Regions from separate parts of the Rhizobium sp. SG2393 genome, predicted to be linked through region 3. Evidence: predicted binding sites of a transcription regulator. Region 3 holds the regulator's gene; each other region holds the start of a gene.
The links. Region 3 encodes LexA, which represses DNA repair genes until DNA is damaged. Its sites were predicted from a motif close to TGTTCNNNNTGTGTTCNG; they were not measured.
Positions count from the first base shown of each region.

Region 1: a site for LexA is predicted at 3,953-3,970, ahead of ACED18_RS13080 (energy-coupling factor ABC transporter ATP-binding protein). Genes of this name have one in related genera too.
Region 2: a site for LexA is predicted at 2,616-2,633, ahead of ACED18_RS13010 (MazG nucleotide pyrophosphohydrolase domain-containing protein). Genes of this name have one in related genera too.
Region 4: a site for LexA is predicted at 3,022-3,039, ahead of ACED18_RS06110 (putative DNA modification/repair radical SAM protein). Genes of this name have one in related genera too.

Region 1 covers NZ_JBHGAP010000005.1:78,342-84,036, reverse strand. Annotated here, with positions in the region: gene ACED18_RS13110 (DUF86 domain-containing protein) at 1-204, opposite strand, end outside; gene ACED18_RS13105 (nucleotidyltransferase family protein) at 221-532, opposite strand; gene ACED18_RS13100 (exodeoxyribonuclease VII small subunit) at 564-803, opposite strand; gene ACED18_RS13095 (histone deacetylase family protein) at 806-1,735, opposite strand; gene ACED18_RS13090 (biotin transporter BioY) at 1,885-2,448, opposite strand; gene ACED18_RS13085 (energy-coupling factor transporter transmembrane component T family protein) at 2,566-3,192, opposite strand; gene ACED18_RS13080 (energy-coupling factor ABC transporter ATP-binding protein) at 3,186-3,866, opposite strand; gene ACED18_RS13075 (winged helix-turn-helix domain-containing protein) at 3,987-5,207, shown strand; gene ACED18_RS13070 (methyl-accepting chemotaxis protein) at 5,529-5,695, shown strand, end outside.
Region 2 covers NZ_JBHGAP010000005.1:61,785-67,479, reverse strand. Annotated here, with positions in the region: gene ACED18_RS13025 (RT0821/Lpp0805 family surface protein) at 1-559, opposite strand, end outside; gene pdxH (pyridoxamine 5'-phosphate oxidase) at 572-1,192, shown strand; gene ACED18_RS13015 (polysaccharide deacetylase family protein) at 1,391-2,449, opposite strand; gene ACED18_RS13010 (MazG nucleotide pyrophosphohydrolase domain-containing protein) at 2,646-2,972, shown strand; gene tldD (metalloprotease TldD) at 3,053-4,468, opposite strand; gene ACED18_RS13000 (invasion associated locus B family protein) at 4,559-5,107, opposite strand; gene coxB (cytochrome c oxidase subunit II) at 5,435-5,695, shown strand, end outside.
Region 3 covers NZ_JBHGAP010000001.1:818,564-824,258, reverse strand. Annotated here, with positions in the region: gene ACED18_RS03960 (cryptochrome/photolyase family protein) at 1-367, opposite strand, end outside; tRNA gene ACED18_RS03955 (tRNA-Asn) at 535-609, opposite strand; gene ACED18_RS03950 (hypothetical protein) at 782-1,096, shown strand; gene ACED18_RS03945 (hypothetical protein) at 1,248-1,583, shown strand; tRNA gene ACED18_RS03940 (tRNA-Cys) at 1,907-1,980, opposite strand; gene lexA (transcriptional repressor LexA) at 2,170-2,898, opposite strand; tRNA gene ACED18_RS03930 (tRNA-Leu) at 3,007-3,092, opposite strand; gene ACED18_RS03925 (DUF2188 domain-containing protein) at 3,178-3,420, opposite strand; gene wrbA (NAD(P)H:quinone oxidoreductase type IV) at 3,645-4,244, opposite strand; gene ACED18_RS03915 (competence/damage-inducible protein A) at 4,479-5,237, shown strand; gene ACED18_RS03910 (hypothetical protein) at 5,279-5,695, opposite strand, start outside.
Region 4 covers NZ_JBHGAP010000001.1:1,302,741-1,308,435, forward strand. Annotated here, with positions in the region: gene ACED18_RS06100 (MFS transporter) at 1-126, shown strand, start outside; gene ACED18_RS06105 (UdgX family uracil-DNA binding protein) at 245-1,783, opposite strand; gene ACED18_RS06110 (putative DNA modification/repair radical SAM protein) at 1,783-3,015, opposite strand; gene greA (transcription elongation factor GreA) at 3,233-3,709, shown strand; gene ACED18_RS06120 (glycosyltransferase family 4 protein) at 3,771-4,847, shown strand; gene ACED18_RS06125 (glycosyltransferase) at 4,863-5,695, opposite strand, start outside.

The sequences.
Region 1 (5,695 bases), on a different contig from region 3:
GTTGCCGATGGCACGAATGGCGATCCAGTCGTGATCGGGAAAATACGTTGCTGCATCTGGCCCGATCTTCACGGCCGCTTCCGAAATGCGGCTCAGGCACCGTTCGACAGCGTCGATTACCATCTGTGAGCGCAGAAAAGCTGTTTCGTCCAAACCTTCGATATGACTTTCGATGCGTTCGATGTTCTCTACGATATCGCGCATGCGGACGAGCGGACGATCAGAAGGCAACGATACGGTCCTTCTCAATGTTGGCCCGTACGTGTGCCTTGCGTAAGGGCTCCGCCACGACATCCACCTTCTTGGCACCGGTGATGTGCGCAATCTTCTCCGTGAGAATTTCGAGAGCGCTGTAATACCCGAAGCCGGATGCCAAAACCGGCGGCGTCAGCGTCACGAGAATGTCCAGGTCGGAGTCAGGGCCATTTTCGCGTCTCGCGACAGACCCGAAAACAGAAAGATGCTGCGCGCCCGCAGCTTCAAGCTCGCTGCGGTGCTCTTTAAGCTCGGCAATGATGCGCTCTCTGTTCATGGCTAGATTTTATCACGGTAGGTGCGCCCCGTCACGCCCCGTCGAGCGGCTCCGTCCCGGCGGGCTTGCCGGCGCGGTCGAGGCGGATTTTCTCGATGCGGTCTTCGGCGGCCTTCAAGAGCGCCTCGCAATGCTTCTTCAGCGCTTCGCCGCGCTCGTAGATCTCGATGGAGCGGTCGAGCGCCACGTCGCCGCGTTCGAGCGCGGAGACGATCTGTTCCAGCTCCTCGACGGCCTTTTCGAAGCTCAGTGTCTTGACGTCGGCGGCCATGCTCATCCCCTCATCAGGCGTTCAATATGGAGCCCGGCGGATTCGGCGAGCCCTTCGAGGTCGTAGCCGCCTTCCAGCAGGCTGACCAGTCGGTTGTTGGCGCTGCGGTCCGCCACTTCCAGCAGCTTGCCCGTCGCCCAGTCGAAATCCTCGCCCGTCAGGTTGATCTGCGCCAGCGGATCGCGGTGGTGTGCGTCGAAGCCGGCGGAGATCAGCACGAGGTCGGGGCGGAAATTGTCGAGCGCCGTCAGCACACGGTCGCGGAAGGCCTCGCGGAAATGGTCGCTGCCGTCGTTGGGCGAAAGCGGCGCATTGACGATCGTGCCGTGGGCTCCAGTCTCATCCTTCGCCCCGCTGCCGGGGTAAAGCGGCATCTGGTGGGTCGAGCAGAACAGCACGGAAGGATCGTCCCAGAAGATGTCCTGCGTCCCGTTGCCGTGGTGCACGTCCCAGTCGACGATCGCGACGCGCTCCACGCCATGGGCCTGCCGGGCATGCCGGGCGGCAATGGCGACATTGTTGAAGAAGCAGAAGCCCATGGCCTTGGTCTTCTCGGCGTGGTGGCCGGGCGGGCGCGAGGCGACGAACACATTGTCGGCCTTGCCGGAAAACACGTCGTCGACGGCCGCAATCGCCCCGCCGATGCCGGTCAGCGCGGCCTGCAGGCTGGCGGGGCTCGCATGGGTGTCGGCCTCGAAATGGTTGATGCCCTCTTCGGGGATGACGCGCATCACGGCGCGCAGATGTTCTTCCGGATGGGCAAGCAGCACGTAATCCTCGTTGGCCTGCGGAGCTTCCTTGCGCACGAGCCGCGCGAAACGCTGGTGCTCCAGCGCAAGGTTCAGTGCCTTCAGCCGGTCCGGCCGCTCCGGATGCCCCTCGGGCACCTTGTGCTCGAGAAAAACGGGATGTTCGTAGAGAACCGTCGTCATGGACCCAATCTCCTGAAGCCGGAGGCAGTGTCTGGCGCCGGCTCCACGGTTTTAGGGCGGCGACCGTGTCGCGTCCATGAAGGGCGGCAAAAGAGCCGCGCTTTTCAACAGCCGCGACGGTGCATCCGCCGCGGCCGGAAGGCGTGCCGTCAGGCCCGGCGCGGCAGCATCGGGTAGCCGGCGAGAACGGCGCGGGCGGCAAGCGTTGCGATCGCCGCCTTCACCAGGTCGCCCGGAATGAAGGCGAGGTTGCCGTAAAGTGCTGCGCCGATCGGCGTGCCCGTGACGAAGGACAGCCACGGAATGCCGCAGGCATAGACCACGCCGATGCCGCCGACGAGCGAGGCGACGGCGAAGCCCGCAAACTGCTTCGCTTCGCTCGCCCCGTTGCCCACCATCCGCTCGGCGATGAGGCCGGTCACGAAGGCGCCGATGATCCAGCCGAAAATGTAGCCGGCCGTCGGGCCGGAGAGAATGGCAAGACCGCCATGACCGCCCGCCAGCACCGGAAGCCCGATGGCAACCATCAGCACCAGCAGCGCAAACGACGCCGCGCCGCGCTTGGCCCCGATGATGCAGCCCGCCAGCATGACCCCCATCGACTGCGCCGTGATCGGCACCGGAATGAAGCCGAGCGTGATCGGCGGCATGAGGCCGAGCACGATGACGATGGCGGTAAAGAGCGCCACGAGCACGATGTCCCTGGTGGTCATAGGAGGTCTCCTTCTGTCTGGTCACCGGCCTCCGCAGGCGCGGCGTGCAGGCGTGTTACACAATCACGCATGCTTGATTATCGCAATTTCCTCGCAGCACAAGCCGTAACCGCAGGGCTACGGGGCGCCTATCCGCCCCTTTCCCCGCCGCAGTCCCCGCGCGTCGATCGCCGCCGCGATGGCATCGGCGTCCTTCAGCGTCAGGATGATCAGCGGTCCGAGCAGGGTGGACCATTTGGGTTTCAGCCCGCGCGCCAGATGCGCCTCGCGGATCGCGCCGTAGCGGTTGAAGATGTCGGGAACGAAGCGCAGCACGAGGCCGAGCGCCAGCGCGACGTCTTCGGCCCGCAACAGGCCCAGCCGCTCGATCGGGCGAAGCAGCCGGGTGATCTCTTCCATGAAGGCCGCGATCGTCGTCGTGGCGGTCACGGTGGCGGCGAGCAGCACGAGCATGAGCAGCCGCAGAGCCACGACCAGCACGTCGAGCGCCGGCTGCAGCAGCAGGTTGACGGCAGCAAGGATGGCGATGGTGACAAGCACTGGGCGCAGCCGGCCAAGCGCCGTCCGCAGCGGCAGTCCGAGCGTGAAATAGAGGAGCGCCGCGACCGCAAGCCCGCCGCCGAGCAGCAGCGGCGATTGGGTCAGAAAGCCAAAAACGCCGGCAAGCAGCAGGATCGCGAGCTTCGGCCGCGTCGAAAGCCGGTGAAAGAGACTGTTGCCCTCCACATGCAGGCTCGTCAGCACGCGGCGATCTCCCGGTAGCGGGTGATGCTCGCGGCAGGCTTGCCGTCATAAACGAGGCGGCCGCCGTCGAAGAGCAGCACGCGATCGTAATCCACGAGAAGATCGAGGTCGTGCGCGACAGTGATGACCGTCTGCGGAAGGCGCGCGACAGCCTCCATGACCTGACGGCGGTTGCGCAGGTCGAGCTGGTTGGTCGGCTCGTCCAGAATGAGGATGCCGGCACCCGTCACCAGCACGCTGGCCATGGCCACGAGCTGCGTCTCGCCGCCGGAAAGTTCGTGCACCCGCCGCCGCGCCAGATCGGAAATGCCGAGGCTGGAAAGCATCGCGTCCACGCGCTCCGCGATCTCCGCCTTCGAGAGGCCGCGCCCCGTGAGGCCGAAGGCGATGTCTTCGGCAACGCCGGGCATGATCAGCTGGTTCTGCGGGTTCTGGAACACGAAGGCGACACGGCCGAGCACGGCATCGGCATCCTTCACCGTATCCAGACCATCCACCGTCACGCAGCCCGTGGTGGGCTTCACGAGCCCGTTGATCAGCTTGGCGAAGGTCGTCTTGCCGGAGCCGTTGAGGCCGATCACGCCGATGCGCCTTTCGGTCAGCGACAGCGTCAGTGGCTGAAGCGCCGGGCGTCCCTCGAAGCTGACGCCTGCCGCGTCGAAGCGGATATCCACCGATGAAGTCTCCCCGCGCAATCCCGTCTCTGCGCCCGCTCTATACTGACCTTTGCGCCCTTTGCGAAGCGGCGGGCAGATGTGTCTTGAACAAAAGAAGAACACGCCTATGCTTCATCCATGCCGACTCGTCTCTCGCTCCCCGATGCCCGTCTCGTCTTCCTGAACCGGCAGGGCCTGGCTGCCCCGCCGAACCGGGCGCTTGGCAAGGCGGGCCTGCTGCGGCTCATCGACGATCTCGGCTTCGTGCAGGTCGATAGCATCCAGTGGGTCGAGCGCGCGCATCACCAGATTCTCTTTGCCCGCAACCAGACCTATCGGCCCGCCGATCTGAAGGCGCTGCTGGAAGAGGACGGCGCGCTCTTCGAGCACTGGACGCATGATGCCTCGATCATTCCCTGCCGCTTCTTCAAATACTGGAAGCATCGTTTCCGCTGGGAGGAGGAGACGATTGTCGCCCGCTGGCAGCGCTGGCGTGGCGAGGGCTTCCACGAAAGCTTCGAGGAAACCTATGCCCGCATCCGCGAGGGCGGGCGCGTCCTGTCGCGGGATCTCAAGACCGACGACCATGCCTCGGGCGGCTGGTGGAACTGGCATCCCTCCAAGACGGCGCTGGAAAGCCTGTGGCGCATGGGCAGGCTGGCGATTGCCGGCCGCGAGAATTTCCAGAAGATCTACGACCTCACCGAACGCGTCATTCCCGCCCATCACTACGAGGAAGAGGTCAGCCGCGCCGATTTCATCGACTGGTGCTGCCGCGCCGCGCTGGAACGTCTGGGCTTTGCCACGCCGGGCGAGATCGCCGCCTTCTTCGATCTCGTGACCCCGGAGGAGGCGAAGGCCTGGCTGATGGAAAACCGCGATCGGCTGGAGGAGGTCCTGATAGATCCCGGTGACGGAAGCCGTCCGCGTGCGTGCCATGCACTTGCCGGCTTCGCCGACAGCCTGTCGGGCCTGGAAACGCCACCCGCCCGCATCCGGGTGCTGAGCCCCTTCGACCCGCTGATCCGCGACCGCAACCGCGCACACCGCCTTTTCAGCTTCCACTATCGCATCGAGGTCTTCGTGCCCGAGCCGAAGCGTGTCTATGGCTACTATGTCTTTCCCTTGCTCGAAGGCGACCGCCTGATCGGCCGCATCGACATGAAGGCCAACCGCCGTGCCGGCAGCCTCGATGTGCGCCGCTTCTGGCTGGAGCCCGGCCTGCGGGCAAGCGCCGGCCGGATGGAGCGGCTGGAGGCCGAGCTGGTCCGGCAGGCACGCTTTGCCGGTCTTCAATCCGTTGCCTGGCCTGATGACGCGCGTGCCCCGGCGCCGGCCATCTCCCTCCCGCCTGTCTGACGTCGTCTGCGAGGCTTGTCCGTGGACCGACGGCTGGCCGACATCGGCGCCGGACTCCCGCTATAAACCCTTGTTTACTCTGCATTTACCTTGTCGCCCTTCTGTGCCGAAACAGGACGGAGGGAAACTTGTCAGCCGAGAAACACGCCTAGTTATTGCCGCAACGAGCACATCCGACGATGGATTCAGGCAGGATTGGGGCAGCCTTTAGCAAAGCATTAAGCTTGCCAGTCTAGCTATATGAATGAAATCGTTTTTTCAAATCAACGTAGAGATCGCCTTTTGTAAGAGCGAAGTCCCCAAGGCTAAAGCGGAGCCACAATGCGCAACCTTCCCATCAACGCAAAGATCCTCGTCATTCTCGGCGGCTTCGCCACCTTCGCAGGAGGGGCAGCCTTCTACGCGTCCTCAACGATGAGGACAGTCGATCAGCGCTACTCTGATCTGATTTCGCACGAAATGCAGGCCAATGTCTCGCTGGCCAAGGC
Region 2 (5,695 bases), on a different contig from region 3:
TCACGAGGTTCCAGCGATCGTCGGACACCTTGCAGGCGCTGCCTTCGAAGCGGGCGATACCCTCGTAGGAGTGACGGGTCGTCACGAAGGTGCGGCAGGTGAGGCCCGAATCGGAATTTTCGCGCACGGCGCTGATCACGCCTGCGCTTCCCGAACGTGTGTTGGCCCACGGAATGGCGGTCTGGCCGAGGCTTTCGAGATCGGCGGCAGACACCGCATTGCGCACGGCGGCCTCGTCGGTCGTCTCGTCGAGCGCGGCCGGCACGGAGGAGGTGGTGAGGTTGCGATCGACATTGTCCATTTTCAGGACATCGCCGGCCGTGCCCATGCAGCCGGACAGCGAAAGCGAAATGGCGGCAGCCAGCAGCACCCGCGACGCTGCGCCACGCCGGGGCAGGCGATCCGTCATTGTCTCTTCGAGCGACTTTGCTATGTCTACCACGGCAATCCCGTCCGGTTCGAAGGCGGCTTCGATACGCGCATCATTGGCGTTTACCGTCGCTGTCTGTCCCGAACCATGCGGTCGCAACGACATCAGGTCAGGCGCAGAAAGCAGCATCGGAAGACGATCATGGATGACAAAGGGTTAACAACAGGTGACTTCACGCAAGCGGCCGAGCCCTTCACCCTCTTCGGTGCCTGGCTGGAGGAGGCGACGGCCAGTGAAATCAACGATCCGAATGCGCTCTCGCTGGCAACCGTCGATGAAGACGGCCTGCCCAATGTGCGCATGGTTCTCCTGAAGGGTTTCGACACGGACGGCTTTGTTTTCTACACCAACTACGAAAGCCAGAAGGGACGCGAAATTCTGGGCAGCGGTAAGGCAGCCATGTGTTTTCACTGGAAATCGCTACGCCGGCAGGTGCGCCTGCGCGGCCCCATCGCCTCCGTTAGCGATGCCGAAGCCGACGAATATTACCGCACCCGCCCGCGCGGCAGCCGTATCGGCGCCTGGGCTTCCAAACAGTCCCGCCCGCTCGAGAGCCGCTTCGCGCTGGAAAAGGCGGTTGCCGAATACACGGCCCGCTACCCGATCGGCGAAATCCCGCGTCCGCCGCACTGGTCCGGCTTCCGCCTTGCCCCGACTTCGATCGAATTCTGGCACGACCGTCCCTTCCGCCTCCATGATCGCGTCGAATTCCGCCGCGCCACGCCGGACGGCGGCTGGGAGAAGGTGCGGATGTATCCGTAACGACATCCACGGATGAGGCCCCAGGCGGCCGGAATGACGCGTGGACCGACAGAGCATGCGTCCTGTAAGGAAGCCGGGAGCGGCGATCTCGATCTGTCAGGGCGAGTTGATTGCTGACGTGAGGGCGCCTTCAACGCAGGCATTCCCTTGCCCGGAAGGGCAGGGGATACCCGCCCGTCGGCACAGCTTGGCGAAGCATCACCCGCCGGCCATCAGGCGGAACGGGATGCCCGAGGCCAGTGCGCGCACATAAAGCGCCCGCTGGTAGTAGCCGTTGAGGGAAATCCGCGGCTGCAAGGTCAGCGCCGGTCGGGTGGCCACGATGCCGGGTCGGGTGGTGACGGCGGTCAGGAAACCCGCCTGTTCAGCCAACCGCTGCTCGCGGATGGAGACGGCAGAGCGGTCGCCATAGGGGTAGGCGAAGCTGCGCGGTCGCGTTCCCGTGATGGCTTCGATCGCATCGGCGGACGCGACCATCTCGCCAAGCGCCGTTGCCTCGGGAAGCCGGGAGAGGGCCGCATGCGTGACCGTATGCGCCCCGATCGTCGCGCCCTTGACGGCGGCGAGCGCCGCAATCCCGTCGCTGCAGAGCGTAAGCCGCTCGGTGATCGCCACCGGATCGATGCCATGCGCCCGCGCCGCGGCGTCCAGCCGTGCCACCGCCTCGGCTTCGCTGAGCTGGCCTGTCGTGCCACGAATAAAGCCGGCGATATGGTCGAAGGCCTTGTCGCGGGCAGCGTAATCATCCAGCGCGAAGCTGCGCGGTCCGTCGCCGAAATCGAGCGTGACGCGATTGTTGCGCGTCAGCAGTTCCGTCGCGGTTTCCCACCACAGCGTGTGGCTGCGATGGATGAAACCGGCCGTGACATAGACGGTGAAAGGCACGCCATGCCGGGCAAAGACAGGCGCGGCATGCTCCAGATTGTTGCGATAGCCGTCATCCAGCGTGAAGCAGGCAAAGGGACGCGGATCGCCATCCTCGGTGATCGTGGCAAGCGCGTCTGTAGAAATGAACCGGTAGCCTTGCGACTTCAGCGCCAGGATCGCCGTTTCGAGAAAGTCCGGGGTGATCTCCAGATGGCCGTTCGGCGCAAAGGGCCGCGACGCTTCCGGGCGGACATGATGGAGAGTGAAGACCGCGCCGCGACCGCGCGCCGCCTTGAGCAGCCCTGCACGCGACAGCGCAAAGGAGGCAATCAGCCCACCGCGGATCGCGGTGTGGCGCGCCACCATCCTCGCTCTCGTCACAATCGACATCGGGTTTCCCTTGTGCCTTCGGTGTCCGGCCGCACGGCTGAACGTCAACCCTGACTAGCACCCATGCCTTAAGCCTTGTTGAACCGATGGGGAAGGAACCTTCCACAAACGACCGGCTACCTGTCTCGTTTCGTCGCAGGCACTGGCCTGACGGAGGAGAATCGCGCAGAACAAAAGAGAAACAAGCGGAGTGACCATGTTCGCCCACCTGATCGAGCGTTTCGAGACCGCCTCCCGAACCTATGCCGGCGACAATGGCATCGCTCGTGACCCCGACTGGTTCATCCTCAAGCTGCAGGAGGAAACAGGCGAGGTGACGCAAGCCTGGAACCGCCTTACCGGCCGCGGCCGCCGCAAGGGGCTGGACGAGGCCGCCTGCCGCCAGGCGCTGGCCGATGAACTCGCCGATCTCCTCGGCCACGTCTTCCTTCTCGCCGGCCAGCAGGACATCGACCTTCCGGCCGCCATCGCGCGCAAATGGCGCTTTCATCCGGAAGCAGAGACGAGGGCAGGGATCCGCTGACAGCGGGACCCGAACGCCACCCATCCGGCCCGCATCATCCCTGCGCTTGCGCTTGTGGTCTTGGGCGCGCGCCCGTCGCCTTACGCCTGCGTACCGCCCACGGTGATCGCGTCCATACGCAGGTGCGGCTGGCCGACGCCGACCGGCACCCACTGGCCGGCCTTGCCGCAATTGCCGATGCCGGTATCGAGCTTGGTGTCGTTGCCGACCATCGTCACGCGGCGCATGGCGTCCGGCCCGTTGCCGATCAGCATCGCGCCCTTCACCGGCGCGCCGATCTTCCCGTTCTCGATGAGGTAAGCCTCGGTGCAGCCGAAGACGAACTTGCCGGAGGTGATGTCCACCTGCCCGCCGCCGAAGGAAACGGCATAGATGCCCTTCTTCACCGACGCGATGATCTCGTCGGGCGTATGGCTGCCGGAGAGCATGTAGGTATTGGTCATGCGCGGCATGGGCACATGGGCATAGCCCTGGCGGCGGCCGTTGCCGGTCGGCTTCATGCCCATGAGGCGCGCATTCTGCCGGTCTTGCATGTAGCCGACCAGCTTGCCGTCCTCGATCAGCACATTGTAGGCAGAGGGCGTGCCCTCGTCATCGATGGTGATCGAGCCGCGCCGTTCGCCGATCGTGCCGTCATCGACGACGGTGACGCCCCTGGCCGCGACCTGCTCGCCCAGAAGCCCGGCAAAGGCGGAGGTCTTCTTGCGGTTGAAGTCGCCTTCCAGCCCATGGCCGACCGCCTCGTGCAGCATGACGCCCGGCCAGCCGTTGCCCAGCACCACATCCATGGTGCCGGCCGGCGCATCGACGGCCTCGAGATTGACGAGAGCCTGGCGCAGCGCCTCGTCGGCGCCCGCCTGCCAGTTTTCCGTGGCGATGAAATCCGCAAAACCGCGCCGCCCGCCAATGCCGTAGGAGCCCGACTCCTGCCGGTCGCCTTCGCCGGTGACGACGGAAATGTTGAGCCGCGTCATCGGCCTGACATCGCGCATGCGATGGCCGTCGGCGCGGATGATCTCCACCACCTGCCAGCTTGCGCCGATCGTCGCCGTCACCTGCCGCACCTTCGGATCCTTGGCGCGCAGATAGGCGTCGATCTCGGTCAAGAGGGCCACCTTCGCCTCGAAACTGGGTTCGCCGATCGGATTGCCGTCCCCGTAAAGCCGCGCATTCGTGCCTTGCGGCGCGGCGGCATAGCAGCCCGAATAGCCCCGCGTCACCTGCGCCACCGCATCCGACGCCCGCTTCAGCGCCGAAAGCGAAAGGTCGCCCGAATGCGCATAGCCGACAGCCTCGCCGGCCACCGCCCGCAGGCCAAAACCCTGGTCGGTGTTGAAGCTGCCCCCCTTCAGGCGGCCATTGTCGAAGGACAATGATTCCGCCTGCGCATGCTCGAGGTAAAGCTCCCCGTCATCGGCGCTGGAAAGCGTCTCGCGCAGCACCGCCTGCACGGTCGCTTCGTCCGCATCGAAGAGGGAAAGAAGATCGGTGTTCATCGGCAGGCTCCTGAAGGCGTCATTCCCTCTCATGTAGAGATGCGGCGCGTGCAGGGCAAGTTGCGGAAGGGCGCAGGCGGTTGCCGCCCCTCACGGCAGCGCGTCATACCCTTCGCCGAACCCCTTCAGATCGACAGGAATGCCGATTCCTTCTTCCGGCGACTGGAAGACGATGAAGGTGGCGGTCTTGCCGGCGCGGAAGGTCTTCAGAAGCTCTTCTTCCAGCACCACCTCGGCATAGCAGCCGTCGGAGAAGCAGCGCACGAAATAGGCGCGGCCGATATCCTTGCCGTCCACATTCAGCCCGAGCCCGTTGGGCAGGAGCACGCCGAGCGGCGCCAGCACGCGCAGGATCTTCGCCTTGCGGTCGGCGGTCTTCAGCACGACGACGGAAAGACCGACTTCCGGGCGGTCTTCGGCAATCACGTTCTGCATCAGCGCGCACTGCTCGGCAGTGGCGCCGGCCGGCTGGTCGCAGACGATCGACCAGGCGCCGTGATTGGACTTCACCGTGCCCGGCTGCGTCGCCTGCGCGGCGGCCGTGTTGAACGTCACGAGCACCGCAAGCGCGGCAAAAGCCGCCGCGACGGGCAGGGAATAGGAGCGACGGCCCATGCACACCTCGAAACTACGAATCATGAGGCTATTCTTTAAGGCCGCGGGTGCGGATGAAAAGCCCCGCGGCGCACATTAAGACTGCGTATGGCTGAATTATGAAGTCGCCGAAGCCATGATGCCACCCCCTGGCGGTCTGCGATGTAGCGGCGGCATGTGGATAAATCCGGCAAAAATCCCCGTCATCGCCCCAAGCCTGCGCAGGCCTTGCGTTTGGGCAAAAATGCCGCATGGGCTTGAATGGACAGATGTTGCGGCATGGATCAAACTGTGGTTTGAAGCGGTTCAGTATCGCAGGGATTCTGCGCAACGCTTTGATCCTGATCAAGCGCGCATTTGGGAGACACGATTGTGATGAAAAGAGCTTATGCAGTTCTGGCAGCCCTTGCCTGTCTGCTCTTTGCTCCGGCCGCCTTTGCCGACAAGCCGGAGCCGTGGCAGACGACGCTTCAGCCGGCCGCCACCGGGATCATGGAGGAAGTGACCTGGTTCGAGCACTACACACTGTGGTTCATCGTTCCGATCACGCTCTTCGTTCTGCTTCTGCTCATCATCGTGGTCGTCAAGTTCCGCGAGGGCGCCAACCCGGTTCCCTCCAAGACCAGCCACAAC
Region 3 (5,695 bases):
CGTCTACGGCGATGCCCTTGGGGTCATAGCGGCGGTTCCAGTAGACCGCGCCGGCGCCTGTTTCCTTGATGAGATCGTCGAGAACGGCATCGGCGCTGCCGGTCTTCAGAAGAAGCTCCACGCCGGCGCTCGAGAGGCCGTCGGCAAGCGCTTGCAACGAATGATGTAGCCACCACGCCTGCGCGGCGCCGAGCGGGCCATTGCCCGTCTTTTCCGGCTCGCGGATGTAGATCGCGATAATAGGGCGGCCCGTGTCAGCGGCGGCGGAGAGCGCGTGGTTGTCGGACAGGCGCAGGTCACGCCGGAACCACACGATGACGGGGGTGTACCGCCCGCGATCTGTTGATTCCTGATTTTCCGTTGACATTCAAAACCCTGACTTTCGAGATTGCCGACCGTGTACGCAGGTACGGTGTTCCCGGATCAAAGGTTTCACCTCGTCCGATCATTTCCTGAAATGAGAATCCGATCAACAAGAAGCGGCTCACATGGGCGTGAGTTTTTCTCTCATCAACGGAAAAGTTTGGAAGAATTTGGCTCCCCGGGCCGGATTCGAACCGGCGACCTGTCGATTAACAGTCGAATGCTCTACCGCTGAGCTACCAGGGAACGTCTGCGGCGAAGGCGTTTGCTTGCGCCGCTGATGTGGTGCTGCTCATACTGATGCTTTCCGGATTTGCCAAGCGCAAAAATCAAAAAAATGCATTCGGCCCGCAATGAATCGGCCGTGTCGGGCTCCAGCCCTTGCCAAACTGTGGACAAGCAACCATCTCCCGGCACCATGACACAGACACATGAGAGCAACGACAAGCCGAAGCCGCGTTTCGGCATCGATCCTCGCACCGGCAAGCTGATGCTGGGCTCCTTTGGCATGCGCCTGCCGCAGTCGCGGGGCCTGCGCATCGGCATCGGCATTGCGCTGATCATCTTCGGCTGCCTGGGCTTTCTGCCGATTCTCGGCTTCTGGATGGTGCCGCTCGGTCTTCTCGTGCTGTCCAACGACCTGCCGGCCGTGCGGCGATGGCGCCGGCGCCTTGCCGTGTGGTGGGCGCGCCGCCGGCAGCAGCGCCAGGGACAGACGCGCCGCGATTCGTAAGCATCCCCTCATCAAAAACCGTTGCGCGCCGGAACCAGCCTTCATTCCGTGCGTTACCCCTCCCGAAAACCGGCGGCTCATCCCATGAGCAAACTCAAGAGCCGCCGACAGGATCAACACTGCCCGTATCACAGATGGGCGAGGAGGCTTCATGAAGACGATTCTCTCTGTTTCGGCGCTTGCCATTGCCATGACCATGGGCACTTTCGCGGGTGTCGCACCGGCCGCCGCCCAGGATCTCGAACTGAGGATCGGCCCCGATGGCGTGCGTCCGATCGTTCGCGACCGCGAGGCCGAGCGCGATCGTCTGCGTGACCGCGCCCGTGGCTGCAGCGAGCGCGAAGCCCGCTTCGCCGCCCGCCAGGCCGGCCTGCGCGATCCCGAGGTCGTGCGTGTGACGCCGCGCCGGATCGTTGTTGAAGGCATGACGCGCCGCGGCCCGGATGAAATCGTGTTCGCCAACGTGCGTGGCTGCCCGGAACTCTGATTTGCAGCCGTCGGCAGGAGATGTCGACAGGACACAAGGGGTGGCCGCAAGGCCGCCCCTTTTTGATGTGGGGCCGCCCGTTTCAATATGAGGCCGCGCATTGCGATGCGGGGAGTGCGTCTGGATGCTCGTACGGGCCGCGCCGCGTGGCCGTTGCTCTGCCAAGCGAGCCGCCAGACCACGGCACCATCCCGTCGAAGCTTACTGAGGGCTGACAGCTTGAGCGCCGACAGGCACCTTGCGGCATTCGCCAGCGCCGCGCAGAAGGCCGCGGACGCGCTCAGCGCGCGCCTTGGTGTCGTCCGTCAAGCTCTTGAGTTTGTTGGAGGCCTCGCCCGGAATTGAACCGGGGTACAAGGATTTGCAGTCCTCTGCGTCACCACTCCGCCACGAGGCCTCGCTGCGGTCCGGCTTGTCGCCGGATGTGAGGGGCGTTTAGACCGATTTCAAAGTAAGCGCAAGCGCTCTCCAATCAAACCGGGGGATTTTTGCGTTTCGTCCACGACAGGCCTGTGACGCCCTGCCGGCCGACGCCGGTCCTGATGCGATGAGGCCCGGCTGCCCGGAGCGACGGGCGGCGTGCGTGTCAGTGGTAGCGGCGGATGAGGCCGACGAGCTTGCCCTGGATCTTGACGCGGTCGGGACCGAAGATGCGGGTCTCGTAGGCGGGGTTGGCGGCCTCGAGCGCGATGGAGGCACCCTTGCGGCGGAAGCGCTTGAGGGTTGCTTCCTCGTCATCCACGAGGGCGACGACGATCTCGCCCGGGTTGGCGGTGCTGGAATTGCGGATGATGACCGTGTCGCCGTCGAGAATGCCGGCCTCGATCATCGAATCGCCCTTCACCTCCAGCGCGTAGTGGTCCCCGTTGCCGAGCATTTCCATGGGCACGGCGATTTCGTGGGTGGTGTTCTGGATGGCGGAGATGGGCACGCCGGCTGCGATGCGCCCCATGACGGGAACGGAGACGGATCCGCCATCCTCGCTCTTTGCGGCCGGCCTGGGGGGCTGCACGTTGGCCGCAGCCGGTGCCGTCTTGCCGAGCGAGCCTTCGATGACGCTTGGCGAAAAGCCGCGGCGGGGCGCGAGCGTCGGCTGGTAGGCTTCCGGCAGCTTGATGACCTCGAGCGCGCGCGCCCGGTTCGGCAGGCGGCGGATGAAGCCGCGTTCTTCCAGTGCCGTGATCAGGCGATGGATGCCCGACTTGGAGGCCAGATCGAGCGCATCCTTCATCTCGTCGAAGGATGGCGGAACGCCGGATTCCTTCATCCGCTCATGGATGAAGAGCAGCAGTTCCTGTTGCTTGCGGGTCAGCATGCTTGGCCTCCAGAATCGGAAACAAATCCAGAACGGACACTATCTGTTCCATTTGTGTTCCGCAAGGGGCTAAGAAAGGATGAAGGCGGGGCGGTTAGGCTGAAATTCTGGTGGCCGCTGTGGGAATCGAACCCACACGGGCGTTGCCCGAGGCATTTTAAGTGCCTTCCGTCTACCAGTTTCGGCAAGCGGCCACATCCGGGCCCTCATGCCCGAATGTGGCGATTCAGGCAAGGCGTGTGTGGTTGCTGCCGAATCAGGATGGTGACCGTTGCGATCTCAGCCGTCGACGACTTCGGTCTCGGGGCGGTCGCCGCCATCGGCGTGTTCGGTGTGCCAGTTGCCCTTGTCGTCCTGATAGAGGATTTCGGCATCCTCGCCGCCCACCTGCTGCTCGATGGCCGCGATCTTGGCGGCGCGCAGGGCTGCCTTGTGGGTGGGGAAGCTTTCGGAAAAGGCGCCGTCGAGCTGGTAGGCCCAGCCGCCGTCATGTTCGACGATCGTGTAGCGAATGACTGTCATCGGGTTCTCCTTGGGGTTCTCCTCGGGGGGCATCCTTCGGCGCCGTTGCCGGTGCAGCGGGAAAACGACGCGCAGGGCCGACCGGTTCCGTCGCGCAGACGGCGACAGTCTATCACGGGAGACGGCGCCGCGGACACGCCTTGCGGGCGAGGGGAGACGACAACGAAAAGAGCCCTGCCTGCATGGCTGCAGGCAGGGCTCCGGAGGGGCACAGGCCGGATGGATCAGGCCGAGAGCTTGGAAGAGAGCTTGGCGACGTGGGCGCCCTGGTAGCGGGCGCCTTCCAGCTCGATTTCGGAGGGCTGGCGCGAGCCGTCGCCGTCGGTGATGGTGGAGGCGCCGTAGGGCGAATTGCCCTTGACGGCTTCAACGCCCATCTGGCCCTGGAAGGCGTAGGGCAGGCCGGCGAAGACCATGCCATGGTGCAGGAAGGTGGGGATGAAGCCCATGATCGTCGTTTCCTGGCCGCCATGCTGGGTGGCCGTGGAGGTGAACATGGCGCCGACCTTGCCGACCAGCTTGCCGTTGAACCACAGGCCGCCGGTCTGGTCCCAGAAATTGCGCATCTGCGAGGCGACCGTGCCGTAGCGCGTGCCGGCGCCGACGATGATGGCGTCGTAGTCGGCGAGTTCGTCGACGGTGGCGATCGGGGCGGCCTGGTCGAGCTTGTAGTGCGAGGCCTTGGCGACGTCTTCGGAGACGAGTTCCGGAACGCGCTTGACGGTCACGTCGGCACCGGCCGAGCGTGCACCTTCGGCAACGGCATTGGCCATGGTTTCAATGTGGCCGTAAGCGGAATAGTAGAGAACCAGTACCTTTGCCATCGTCGTCTCCTTGGTGTTTGCGAACAATCTGTTTGCGGGCAAATCGCTTGCCCGTCCCTGGCGAAACGTTCTAACAGATTGGCATCGATCGGCCAGTCGCGGCCTGCGAACGCACTGTTCACAAAATGCGACAGGTCCGGTCACATTGTCGTCGCGTAGAACACGATGACACCGGCTGTCCACGCCGAGCCTTGGCAGTCCCGTTCCCCTTTTCGTCCTTCTGGAGCCATGCCCGTGAAAGCAACCGTCTCTGCCGCCATCCTCGCCATTGGCGACGAGCTTCTCTCCGGTCGCACCAAGGACAAGAATATCGGCTTCCTGGCGGAAAACCTGACGCTTGCCGGGATCGACCTCAAGGAAGTGCGGATCGTGCCCGACGAGGAGCCGGAGATCGTCGCGGCAGTCAACGCGCTTCGGGCGCGCTACACCTATGTCTTCACCTCCGGCGGCATCGGGCCGACCCATGACGACATCACCGCCGATGCGATTTCGGCAGCCTTCGGCGTCGAATGCCGTCACGATGACGCGGCCATGGAACTGCTCGGCGCGATGTATGCCCGCCGCGGCATGGAGTTTACCGAGGCGCGCCAGCGCATGGCGCGCATGCCGGTCGGCGCGCGCCACATTCCCAATCCCGTTTCCACGGCCCCCGGCTTCGTCATCGGCAATGTGCATGTGATGGCGGGCGTACCGCAGGTGTTCCAGGCGATGGTCGCGGCCGTGCTGCCGACGCTTTCGGGCGGCGTTCCCGTGCAGTCGCGCTCGGTGCGCTCGCATTTCGGCGAGGGCGACATCGGCACGCCGCTCGGCGAGATCCAGAAGCGCCATCCGGAGACCAGCATCGGCTCCTACCCGAAGTTCGACGGGCAGAATTTCTCGACAGAGATCGTGGTGCGGGCGCGCACGCCGGAGGCCATCGATGCCGCCATTACCGACGTCGAGGCCATGCTTGCCGACATCGCTGCGCGCAAGGTCGCGCCGAAGCCTGACTGAGCGGGCTTCGATCCGCGGAGCGGGCGATGCAGCGTGCAGCCTTACTGGGCGGCGATCGTGAACTTCTGATCGACCGTTGCGGTGCGGTTTCCGTTGATGTCGTTGAAGTGGTAGCGCACGACGTAATCGCCGGCCGGCGCGCCGCCGACATCGATCGTCAGGGTCGAATAGATTTCCTGGTTGCGCACGTAGCCGGTGAAGGTGAAGTCGCCGAAAGCCTTCTGGCTCGCGAGCACCTGGCCCTCGGGGTTCAGGATGTCGAAATCCACGGTGAAATGCGTTTCGATCTGGCCGGCGGTGGCGGCCGGCTTCCAGGTCAGGCCGATCGGTTCCACGTAGGAGACCAGCGACTCGCCCGGCTTGAAGACCGGCGAGTCCTTCGGCTGGTACATGGCGTAGCCCTTGGGATCGCTGGTCACGAACACGGCCTTGCCGATGGTGAAGGGCAGTTGCGCGGA
Region 4 (5,695 bases), 480 kb from region 3:
TTCGCTGCCGGCTTCGTCGCCTGCTGCGTGCTGGCAAGCATCACGCTGCTCGTTCTCGCGGCCCTTTCGCGCGCCATCTACGCCCGCGCAAACATCACCGCCGCGACGGTCGACCATCCGCATTAGAGCGCTGTTCGATCTGACAGCATCAGATCGGCACTCTAAGCCCTCTCTTTAAGCATGATCTTGTCGATCCTCGTTTCACTCCGGTCGGAGCATGCTCCAAGAGCGGCCGCATCATGCGTCACGCCAGACACTGGCCCGCCCCGCTTTCGGCAACCAGCTGCCGGATCGCGCGCATGTCCTCGGCGAAGGCATCCCGCTCGGCAGCCTGGCGGGCAGGATCAGGAATGCGCAGCAGATAGGCGGGATGGACAGTCACGAACAGGGTGCGGCCTCCGGCCATGGGGAGCGGCCGTCCGCGTTGGTCGGAGAGCTTCGCCGTGTCGCCCGTGAGCGCGAAAAGCGCGGTCGCACCCAGCGCCACGACCAGCTTCGGCTGCACCAGATCGATTTCGCGCGTCAGCCACCAGCGGCAGATTTCCACTTCGCCACGTGTCGGGCGTTGATGAATGCGGCGCTTGCCACGCGGCTCGTATTTGAAGTGCTTGACCGCGTTGGTCATGTAGATGCCGATACGATCAAGGCCGGCATCCGCCATCGCGCCCGACAGGACCTTTCCGGCCGGGCCGACGAAGGGGCGCCCCGCCAGATCCTCTTCGTCCCCCGGCTGCTCGCCGACGAACATGACTGCCGCCCGCTCCGGCCCCTCTCCGAAAACGGTCTGCGTGGCGCCGCAATGGATGGGGCAACGCGCACAGCCGGCCGCCTCGGCCCTGATACCGGCAAGCGTCTGCGCACCGGACGGCGGCGGCCCGCCACCCTCCTCGCTGCGCGCCGCTTCCATGGCCCGAAGCCGCGCATGGAAGGCCGGCGCCTCGGTCGGAGCACGGGCCGCCATGTCGATGACACGTCGCTCGGCCGATGCAATGAGCTCTGGAATCAGCGCCGCTTCCGGCAGGTTCTTCCAGTATTTCTTCGGCATTTCCTTCTGCATCATGCCGATTTTCAGCCGTGCCGGATTGAAGATCGAGGCGTAATAGGTGCGCCACAGATCGTCCGTCGCATCCTCGAGATCAGGCTTCTCCGCGGGCAAATCGGAGACGGCAAGCCGCTCGCCGTCCCACGAGGCCGATCCCTTCGGCGTCACGATCACCCAGTCCATGTCGGCAAAGCGGCGACGGAAGAACGGCGCCATGCGCGCCACAATGAAATGATCCGGCTCGAACCAGGCCAGAAACCGCCGCCGCCCGACCGTCTCCGGCGGCAGCGGTACCTCCTTGAAGCGCACGAACGCTGTCATCTTGTGACTGTCGCGCCGGACCGCCTTGGCAAGGCGCGCCGCCAGCACGACATCGGCATCCGATGCCACCTCCAACAGCCTGCGATCCGCCTGAAGCCGCACCAGCAGGCGGTAGAGCAGCGCAAAGCGGCCGGGATCGCTGTGGCACAGGACGGTTTCGGCAAGCCGCGGGAACGCCGCAGGCACCGTGCCTGCCGACGCGGGTACAGCCGGCGCCGGCTCGAACAGGGCCTGCCCCGTACTGCCACCACCGCTGTCCGGCAGGCCAGTCTCCGCAAATCCGCCGGCAAAGAGATCGTTTGCGCCCGCTTCGCTCAGCCACTCCACCTCTCCTGGCGCGACGCCGCGCGCCAGAAGCCCGCGCGCCGCCTCCCGCCACTCGGCGAAATCGCCCCGGCCCTTCAGCACGATCCGGTGCATCACAGCAGCGACAACTGTTCCGGTGCCGGCGAAAAGCGGGCGCGCAGATCGGCCCGGTCCGTCAGCACCGCCGGCGTATAGCCTTCCGCGACGATGAAGGGCTGCACCTTGCGAAGGGATACGCCGAGCCGCTTCAGGTCTTCCAGCCGCAGCCGCCGGAACCGGCGCGCCGACAGGATAGACGCAACCGTCTTGGTGCCGAAACCGGGCACGCGCAACAGCATTTCCCGCTCCGCCTTGTTGATATCCACCGGGAAGCGGCCGCGATTGGCAAGCGCCCAGGCGAGCTTCGGATCGATGTCGAGGTCGAGCATGCCGCCCGACTGCCCCTGCGTGATCTCGCCGATATCGAACCCGTAGAAGCGATAGAGCCAATCGGCCTGATAGAGCCGATGCTCCCGCATCAACGGCGGCTTGACGAGCGGCAGTGCGCGCGAGGCATCGGGAATGGGGCTGAAGGCAGAGTAATAGACGCGCTTCAGGCGATAACTGCCGTAAAGCCGCGCACTGGTGCCAAGGATCGTCGCATCGTTGGCCCCGTCGGCGCCGACGATCATCTGCGTGCTCTGCCCGGCCGGCGCGAAGGTGCGGCGCTTGCGGGTGCGCAGCGTCGGCTCCGCCATCTCCTCCATCTTCAGCCGGAGATCGCCCATGGAGCGGCGAATGCCTTCCGGCTGCTTCTGCGGCGCATAGGCGCTGATGCCGCTATCGGTCGGAAGCTCGATATTGATCGACAGGCGATCGGCATAAAGCCCCGCCTCCTCGATCAGCCGCTGCGACGCCTCGGGGATCGTCTTCAGATGGATGTAGCCCCGGAAATTGTGGACGGTGCGCAGCTCGCGCGCCACCTTCACCATCTGCTCCATCGTGTCGTCAGAGGAGCGGATGATGCCGGACGACAGGAAAAGTCCCTCGATATAGTTGCGCCGGTAAAATTCCAGCGTCAGCCAGATCACCTCGTCCGGGGTGAAGCGCGCCCGCTCCACATTGCTGGAGGAACGGTTGATGCAGTAGGCACAGTCATAGATGCAGAAATTGGTGAGCAGAATCTTCAGAAGCGAAATGCACCGACCGTCCGGGGCGTAGGCATGGCAGATACCGGAGCCTTCCGTCGAGCCGAGCCCGCCGGATGCGGCCGAATTGCGCTTCGTGGTGCCGCTCGACGCGCACGAGGCGTCATACTTGGCGGCGTCGGAGAGAATGGCGAGGCGTTCCTGCAGCGACTTTTTCATAATGCATGTTCACTATATGTTCTTTACTTTGTCGTCAAGATCCGACAAGCTCCAACACGTTGGCACGCGGTGGCTGGATCAAATTTCCTAGCGTCGGGCTGATAAAATCTGATATAGAGCCCTATATCGTGATTTTGGGATGGTTCCGGAGTTCGCTTCGGAACCTGTTTCTTTTTGTGTTCGCGGTCTCCGCGGCCACGTGATGAGGACAATGGAAATGGTTGAAAAGGTGCCGATGACTCACGACGGTTATGTGAAGCTGCAGGAAGAGCTTCGCTGGCGTCAGCAGGACGAGCGTCCGCGCATCATCGAGGCGATTTCGGAAGCGCGCGCCCATGGCGACCTCTCGGAAAACGCCGAATATCATGCCGCCAAGGAAGCCCAGAGCCACAATGAAGGCCGCGTCAGCGAACTGGAAGACCTGATCGCGCGTGCCGAAGTCATCGATCTCTCCAAGATGTCCGGTTCCAAGGTGAAGTTCGGCGCCCGCGTCAAGCTGGTGGACGAAGACACTGAGGAGGAAAAGACCTACCAGATCGTCGGCGACCAGGAAGCCGACGTGAAGGCCGGCCGCATCTCCATCTCCTCGCCCATCGCCCGCGCCCTGATCGGCAAGGAAGTCGGTGACTCGATCGAGGTCAACGCGCCCGGCGGCTCGAAGGCCTACGAAATCCTCGCCGTACAGTGGGGCTGATCGGCTATCCGGCCGATCGTCACGCGGTGCGGCTGCGGCCGCATTGCGGGATGCGTCCATCATGACCCGCGTGGATCTCCGTGACATCGACGTCATCGCGCCGAACTTCAAGGTGCGTCTGTCGGGCGTTACATCAACCATCATCCAGCTCGTGCCCGTGCAGCGCCGTCTCGGCCAGCGCATCGCGGTCATCGGCCCCGGCCTGCCGGCGCATCTTCCGCATGCCAGCGCGCTCGATCTCTGGCGCCTGTGGCAGGCGACGGCGCATGGCGCACCGCGTGTCTGGCATGCGCGGCGCAATCTCGAAATGCTGGCCGGCATCGTGCTGCGCGACCTCCTGCGCATGAAACTCGCGCTGGTCTTTACCTCTGCCTCGCAGCGCGTGCACACCGGCTGGACGAAATTCCTCATTTCCCGCATGGACGGCGTCATCGCCGTCTCCGGGCGCACTGCCGCCTATCTGAAGGTGCCGAACCGGACCATTCTGCACGGCATCGACACGACCCGTTTTTCCCCGGCACCGGACAAGGAAGCCGCCCGCGCAGCCCTTGGCCTTCCCAACGGCAGGTTCATGGTCGGCTGCTTCGGCCGCGTGCGCCACCAGAAGGGCACCGATCTCTTCGTCGATTCCATGCTGGCGCTCCTGCCGACCCGTCCGGACTGGATCGCCATCGTCGCTGGCCGCGCCACCGGCAAGCATCTGGGCTTCGAAGCCGAGCTGAAGAACCGCGTGGCCGCCGCAGGCCTGTCGGAACGCATCCTCTTCGTCGGAGAGCACACCAACATTCCGGACTGGTATCGCGCTCTCGACCTCTTCGTCGCCCCGCAGCGCTGGGAAGGCTTCGGCCTTACGCCCCTGGAGGCCATGGCGACCGCCGTGCCGGTGGTGGCAAGTGATGTCGGCGCCTTTCCCGAACTGATCGTCACGGGCGAGCAGGAAACCGGCAGCATCATCGCACGCAACGATCTCGCCGCGATGATCGCCAAGACGGGCGCGTGGATGGATGATGAGACGCGGCGGATCGAAGCGGCCAGCCGCGCCCTCGTCCACACGCGCGAGAATTTCTCGATCGAAGGCGAAGCCGGTGCTTTGGGCGAGGTCTACGCCGCCGCCGCGGCCGGCGATCCCATCACCTGAGCGCACCGAAATACGTCAGGCCCGCTCGCGCTTCAGCTGCTCGAAAAGCGCGAGATACTGATCAACGACGCCGGCCTCCGAGAAACGCTCGGCCAGCCGCCTGCGGCCACCCTCGACCAGGGAGGCGCGCAGGCTGGCCGATGCGGCAAGTTCGGCAAGAGCGGCGGCAAAACCATCCACATCGTCGATGCCGACCATCAGCGCATTCTCCTGGTCGGTCGCCGCCCAGGACGGCCCCTCCGTCAACGTGGAAATAACGGCCACGCCGGCCATCCAGCCTTCGAGAAGCACATTGCCCAGCGGCTCCTGCCGGCTCGGCACGCAATAGATATCGGCGGCCTTCGCATAGGCCGAGGGATCGGACACCCAGCCGATGAAGCGGGTGCGCGTCCGCATGCCGAGGTCATCCACCAGCTTTTCGAGATCGGCGCGATCCGGCCCGTCGCCCGCCAGCCACAGCCAGAGATCGGGCCTCTTCGCCACGGCCCGCACCAGCGTGTCGAAGCCCTTTGTGGAGACGAAACGACCGGGCGCGAAGACCAGCGTCGCATTCTCGGGCGTGTCGAGAGAGGCGCGCGGGACGGCCACCGAACCGCTGTCGGTCGCAAAGTTCGAGATGATCTCGCGCCGCCCCGTCCAGCCAAGATCCGCGCAATGGGTGAGCACCTGCGGCGCGTTGCCGACGATGCAGTCCACATGGGTAAAGTGGCCGAGATGATGCGGATAGTCCCCGAGCCGCACGATACGAACCGCCGGACCGGAGGCCGGCATGAGACGCGCCGTCGGCGCCCGCCAGCCCATCACGACATCGGCCGGCCAGCGGTGCATCTCGCGCTTGAGAAGCTGGA